Regions from separate parts of the Pseudomonas sp. MM211 genome, predicted to be linked through region 3. Evidence: predicted binding sites of a transcription regulator. Region 3 holds the regulator's gene; each other region holds the start of a gene.
What was found. The regulator sigma-54, encoded in region 3, starts transcription at its own class of promoters, with help from an activator protein. The targets are predictions, from matches to a motif close to ANTGGCATNNANNTTGCTNT.
Positions count from the first base shown of each region.

Region 1: a site for sigma-54 is predicted at 1,418-1,437, ahead of K5Q02_RS12455 (flagellar basal body rod protein FlgF). Genes of this name have one in related genera too.
Region 2: a site for sigma-54 is predicted at 1,059-1,078, ahead of nirB (nitrite reductase large subunit NirB). Genes of this name have one in related genera too.

Region 1 covers NZ_CP081942.1:2,713,488-2,715,755, reverse strand. The annotation lists gene flgG (flagellar basal-body rod protein FlgG) at 1-581, opposite strand, end outside; gene K5Q02_RS12455 (flagellar basal body rod protein FlgF) at 629-1,369, opposite strand; gene K5Q02_RS12450 (flagellar hook protein FlgE) at 1,565-2,268, opposite strand, start outside.
Region 2 covers NZ_CP081942.1:390,731-392,998, forward strand. The annotation lists gene nirB (nitrite reductase large subunit NirB) at 1-854, opposite strand, end outside; gene K5Q02_RS01765 (PA4780 family RIO1-like protein kinase) at 1,298-2,185, opposite strand.
Region 3 covers NZ_CP081942.1:48,203-50,470, forward strand. The annotation lists gene lptB (LPS export ABC transporter ATP-binding protein) at 1-124, shown strand, start outside; gene K5Q02_RS00240 (RNA polymerase factor sigma-54) at 296-1,804, shown strand; gene hpf (ribosome hibernation-promoting factor, HPF/YfiA family) at 1,888-2,196, shown strand; gene ptsN (PTS IIA-like nitrogen regulatory protein PtsN) at 2,212-2,268, shown strand, end outside.

The DNA.
Region 1 (2,268 bases), 2.6 Mb from region 3:
TCCAGGAACAGGTTGTTACCGATCGCCTCCAGACCCGCCGGGTTGATGAAGTCGGTGATCTGAATGTTGCCGACGATCTGCGGCTGCGGGTTGCCGGTGGTGGTCACCGAAGCGGTACCGTCTTCACCGACGGTGAAGGTACGCACTTCCGGTGGCAGCACGATGGCTGGCTCCAGCGCAAAGCCCTGGGAGGTCACGACCTGGCCATCCGAGTTCAGGTGAAAGCTGCCGTCACGGGTGTAGGACACCGTGCCGTCAGGCATCAATACCTGGAAGAAGCCGCGGCCGTTGATCGCCATGTCCATCGGCTGCTCGGTAGTCTGCAGGCTGCCAGCGGTAAAAATCTTCTGGGTGCCGTTGATGCGCACACCGGTACCGAGCTGCAGGCCGGACGGCAGTTGGCTGTCCTGGCTGGACTGGCCGCCGGGCTGGCGACGAACCTGGTACAGCAGATCCTCGAACTCCGCGCGATCACGCTTGAAGCCGGTGGTGGAGACGTTGGCCAGGTTGTTGGAAATGGTCGTCAGGTTCATGTCCTGAGCGGATAGGCCGGTCTTGGCGACCCAAAGTGCAGGAAGCATGGCGTTTCTCCTCGAGCGCCGGATTCATGGCGCCGCGCGTATGGTTATCAGGTCATTTGCAAGACACGCGCCATGGCGGTGTCATTGTCTTCTGCGGTACGCATCATTTTCACCGACAGCTCGAACTGCCGGGACAGCGCCAGGATCGAGGTCATTTCCTCGACCGCATTGACGTTGCTGGACTCCAGAAAGCCCGAGGTAATCTGCACGGTGGCGTCCATTTCCGGCGGCTGCGGGCCGTTGAAACGGATCATCCCGTCGCTGCCCTTCTGCATCTGCTTGAGATCGGGGTTCACCAGGCGCAAGCGATCGACTTCAGCCAGCACGTTGGGAGCCTCCCCGAGTGCGCGAATGCTGATGGTGCCGTCCTGGCCGATCTCGATCTTCTGCTCAGGCGGCACGGCGATCGGCCCGGCGTTGCCCATTACCGGCATGCCATTGCCGGTACGCAGCATGCCCATGGCATCGACGTTCAGGCTTGCGGTACGCACGTAGGCTTCAGTGCCATCAGGTGCCTGCACGGCCAGCCAGCCCTTGCCACCAATCGCGACATCCAGGTCACGGCCGGTTTCCTGCAGGGAGCCCGGAGTGAAATCGGTGCCTGGCCGCTCGCTCATGGCGAATACGCGCGACGGCTGGGTCTCGCCAAAAATCGGCATCGCGCGGGCTTGCTCGAAATCACGGCGAAAACCGCTCGTGGAGATGTTCGCCAGATTGTTGGCGTGGGCACGCTGGGCCAACGTATTGTTGTGGGCACCAGTCATGGAGACGTACAGCATCTTGTCCATGTTTCCTCCGAGGTGGGGCAACTCGCCCGCGACTCTGACAAGAGCTTAAAAGCAATTCACGTGCCACTCTCAGTAAAAATACGCAAGCACATGATTTTAATGGTTTTATATAAAAAAACAGGCTCCCGAAGGAGCCTGTAATTTGTCGCTTGGCGAATTGTTGCCGCTAACGGCAACGACTCCCTGACGCATGCATCAACGCAGGTTGATGATCGTCTGCGTGATGGCGCTCTCGGTCTCGATGGTTTTGGCGTTGGCCTGGTAGTTACGCTGGGCAACGATCAGGTTGACCAGTTGCTCTGACAACTCGACGTTGGAGTCTTCCAGCGCACCAGACTGCAAAGTACCCAGCGTGCCGCTCTTCGGCGTACCAATGACCGGCTCGCCAGATGCCGACGACTGAACCCAGGCGGTTTTGCCGACCGGTGTAAGCCCCTGCATATTGGCGAAGTTAGCCAGCACTAGCTGCCCTTGAACTTTAGTTTGGCCATTGGTATAGCGAGCGAAAAGAACACCGGTCTCGTCAATTTCCAGGCCCGCCAACTCGCCTGTGCTGTAGCCGTCCTGCACGACCTTGGCAACCGAGAACGTGCTGTTGTACTGCGAAGAACCGCGGAAATCGAACTTCACCGCCGCACTGGCTTCAGAGCCGTTGGCGGCCCAGGTGGTGCCTTCGGCATTGGTGGGTGCCGCCGGAATCCAGCCGTTCATGCTGATGGTGCCGTCGGGGTTCAGCGACAACCCTGCGCTCAGGCCAGTCGCATCGATAGTCTGCAGTTTACCGGCAGCGTCGAAGCTCACGGCAGCCGAAAGCGGCTGAGTGTTGGTCGGATCCAGCGGGTTACGGCCGTCGACCAGAATCTTCATGTCCCAGCTATTGGCACCGGTCTTCACAAAGT
Region 2 (2,268 bases), 340 kb from region 3:
GCCGGGTCGCTGGTGCGGCAGTCGTTGTCGACCACCACGCCACCGCGGGTCGCGATGTCGAGGCCAGCGGCACGGCCGAGGGCGTCCTGCGGACGAATACCGGCGGAAAACACGATCAGGTCGGTCTCAAGATACTCACATTTACCATCAGCGCCATCGCTGAATTTCATGCGGTAGGCATATTCCTCACCGATGACGATCTCCTGGGTGGCGCGCGACAGATGCACACCCACACCAAGGGCCTCGATGCGCGCCCGCAGTGCGTCGCCACCGTCGTTATCCAGCTGTACCGGCATCAGGCGCGGTGCGAACTCCACCACGTGGGCTTCCAGACCAAGTGACTTCAGCGCGTTGGCCGCCTCCAGACCGAGCAGGCCACCGCCGACCACCACACCACGGCGGGCTTTGGTCGCGGCAGCGCGGATACCGTCGAGGTCGTCCAGGGTGCGGTAGACCAGGCGCGAATTGCCCTCGGCGCCCGGAATCGGCGGTACGAACGGATAGGAACCGGTGGCCAGCACCAAACGGTCGTAGCCGCGACGGCCCTTGGTGGTGACGACTTCGCGGTTCTCGCGGTCGATTTCCAGCACCTGCTCGCCGAGGTGCAGGTGTACGCCGTTGCGGGCGTACAGATCAGGCTCGCCCAGGGCCAGGGCTTCGGCATCCTTGCCGGAGAAGTACTCGGACAGGTGCACACGGTCGTAGGCGCGCTGGCGTTCTTCGCCATACACGTGCACCTGATAGCGATGCAGGGCACCGCTGGCGATCAACTGCTCCACACAGTGGTGGCCGACCATGCCGTTGCCGATGACGATCAGGTTCTCGCGCTTGATCGATGTGACGATGGAATTCATAGCCTGCCCTCTGTCTGCTGCGGTATCACGGTTTTCTGCAACGCAAAAAAAAGACGCCTGGAGCTGTTGTCAGCTTCAGGCGTCTTTGCCTTGGATTCAGTTATGTAGTTTTGGGGGATGGCGGGCCACATTGCCCAGGCTCATCACCGCTGGCAGCCGAAGCGGCCAGGGTGCCTGCACGGTCAGGCAGGTCACAGGGAGTGAATAGCAGGTTGCATGCCAACGTTTCGAGAAACGCTGCAGCTCAGCAATGGCGGGGAATTCAGACAGGGATGAAGACAGCAGACAGTTAAAACAGACACTGACACAGCGAACCAAAATAGAGCATCACACCCTTTAACTCACCGTTTCAGGGCACGATCACACAGCAGGGCGGGCCGAGCGGCGATCCGCTTCAGCGGTAGGGTGGGCTTTAGCCCACCTCCACTAAACTCCGGCCACACTCAGCGCTCCCAGGGCGGAGGCGGCTCGCTGTCCTTGGGCTCATCCTCGGCGTTGAGCACGGCCTGGCGACGCGCTTCATCGGCCAGAGCGGCCTTGATCTCGCGCAGCACAGCGTCGACGTCAGCGTCGTCCTCGGGGTCATCGAATTCACCGGTCAACACACTATCGGGCGTCAGCTTGCCGTCTTCGTAGAGCGCCCACATTTCCTTGGCGTACTTGGTGAACTTGAGCTCCGGTGCGAACTGGCCGAAATAGGCGGCCATGTTGCCGACGTCACGTTCGAGCATCTTGAAGGCGTGGTTGTTACCCGCCGCATCCACCGCCTGGGGCAGATCGATGATCACCGGGCCTTCCGGGCCGAGCAGCACGTTGAACTCGGACAAGTCGCCATGCACCAGGCCGGCGCAGAGCATCTTGACGATTTCGTCGATCATGAACGCGTGGAATTCGCGGGCGTCTTCGGGGTGCAGGTCGACGTCGTTGAGGCGCGGCGCTACGCCACCCTCGCCGTCACCGACCAGCTCCATGAGCAGCACACCTTCGAGAAAGTCATAGGGCTTGGGCACCCGGACGCCGGCGCTGGCCAGGCGAAACAGGGCCGCCACCTCGGCGTTCTGCCAGGCGTCTTCCTGTCCCTTGCGACCATACTTGGAGCCTTTGGCCATAGCCCTTGCATCACGGCTGTTGCGTACCTTGCGCCCTTCCTGATACTCGGCGGCCTGGCGGAAACCACGCTTGTTGGCCTCTTTGTAGACCTTGGCGCAGCGCAGTTCGGTACCGCAACGCACCACATAGACCGCTGCTTCCTTACCGCTCATCAAAGGGCGTATCACCTCGTCCACCAGGCCGTCTTCGACCAGGGGCTCAATGCGTTTTGGCGTCTTCATCAGCTTTTATCAGGGTCCTCCTCAGTGGTCTATGCGGCCCTTTTATACGGCAATCCTGAGGCAGCGCCCAGCCTCTGCAGAAA
Region 3 (2,268 bases):
GGATATCTGCGAAACCGCCTATATCGTCAGCGACGGCCAACTGATCGCCGAGGGTGACTCCGCTGCGATCCTGGCCAACCAGGTGGTTAAGGAAGTTTACCTGGGCCACGAATTCCGCCTGTAACGGATTTCCCGCCGATGAGTACCCCTGAGAGCCTGTTACCCCACGACATGGTCGTAATGAAATGGTAACGGGCTCTAGGCAAAACACTCGGGTTCAGGCATATAATTTGCTTCCTAGTGGCGCTTTGGCGCCCTGTCGTGGATCGCGCACAGACGCCAGATAAGGTCTGCAATGAAACCATCGCTAGTCCTGAAAATGGGCCAGCAGCTGACGATGACACCGCAGCTGCAACAAGCCATTCGCCTGCTCCAACTGTCGACTCTGGATCTGCAACAGGAGATCCAGGAGGCACTGGAGTCAAACCCGATGCTCGAGCGTCAGGAAGAAGGCGACGACTTCGACAATTCGGATCCCATGGCCGACGGCGCGGAAAGTGCACCCACCGCGGCCGCCCAGGAAGAGAAATTTCAGGAGCCGACTTTCCAGGAAAACACCCAGACCGTCGATAACCTTGAAGAAGGCGATTGGGGCGAGCGTATCCCCAGCGAGCTGCCGGTCGACACCGCTTGGGAAGACGTCTACCAGACCAGCGCCAGCAGCCTGCCGAGCAATGATGATGACGAATGGGACTTCACCACTCGCACCTCCGCTGGCGAAAGCCTGCAGAGCCACATGCTCTGGCAGCTCAATCTGGCACCGATGTCCGACAAGGATCGCCTGATCGCCGTCACCCTGATCGACTGCATCAACGGTCAGGGCTACCTCGAAGAAACCCTCGAAGAAATCACCGACGCCTTCGACCCAGAACTCGATGTCGAGCTCGATGAAGTCGAAGCCGTGCTGCACCGCATCCAGCAGTTCGAACCGTCCGGCATCGCCGCCCGTGACCTGCGTGAATGCCTGCTACTGCAACTGCGCCAGCTGCCGGCCAACACGCCCTGGTTGAGCGAGGCCCTGCGCCTCACTGGCGATTATCTCGACCTGCTCGGCAGCCGCGACTACAGCCAGTTGATGCGCCGCATGAAGCTCAAGGAAGACGAGCTGCGCCCGGTCATCGAGCTGATTCAAAGCCTCAACCCGCGCCCTGGCTCGCAGATCGAATCAAGCGAGCCCGAGTACGTGGTGCCTGACGTGATCGTGCGCAAGCACAACGATCGCTGGCTGGTAGAGCTCAACCAGGAAGCCATGCCGCGCCTGCGCGTCAACGCACAGTACGCAGGCTTCGTGAAACGTGCCGACTCCAGCGCCGACAACACCTTCATGCGCAATCAGTTGCAGGAAGCGCGCTGGTTCATCAAGAGCCTGCAGAGCCGCAACGAGACCCTGATGAAGGTCGCGACGCAGATCGTCGAGCACCAGCGCGGCTTCCTCGACTACGGCGACGAAGCCATGAAGCCGCTGGTGCTGCATGACATCGCGGAAGCAGTAGGCATGCACGAGTCGACCATCTCACGAGTCACCACCCAGAAATACATGCATACACCGCGTGGCATTTACGAGCTGAAATACTTCTTCTCCAGCCACGTCAGCACCTCCGAAGGCGGCGAATGTTCCTCCACCGCGATTCGCGCGATCATCAAAAAACTGGTCGCTGCGGAAAATGCGAAAAAGCCATTGAGCGATAGCAAGATCGCTGGTTTACTGGAAGCACAGGGCATTCAAGTGGCGCGCCGCACAGTCGCCAAGTACCGTGAATCGCTCGGTATAGCGCCTTCGAGCGAACGCAAACGGCTGATGTAAGGTGCCCTTGTAGCAATATGCCCCAGTGTTCCTGCGGCAGGCCCAACGCCTGCCACTCACACACGGCAACAAGGAGAAGCGGTATGCAAGTCAACATCAGTGGACACCAGCTGGATGTGACAGACGCACTACGCAGCTACATCGAAGAAAAGCTCGGACGTCTCGAGCGGCACTTCGACAAGATCACCAACGTGCAGGTCATCCTGGAGGTCGAGAAGCTCAAGCAGAAAGTCGAAGCTACCTTGCATATCGCCGGAGGCGAAGTGGTGGCCAATGCCGAGCATGAAGACATGTACGCTGCAATCGATCTACTGACCGACAAACTCGACCGCCAACTCATCAAGCACAAGGAAAAACAGCTCGACCGCCAGCAGGGCGCAATGGCCCGCTGACCTCGTCCTTCTCCTATGATCCGACTTGAAAATATCCTGACCCCCGGCCGTTCCCTCGTGAACGTGCCGGGT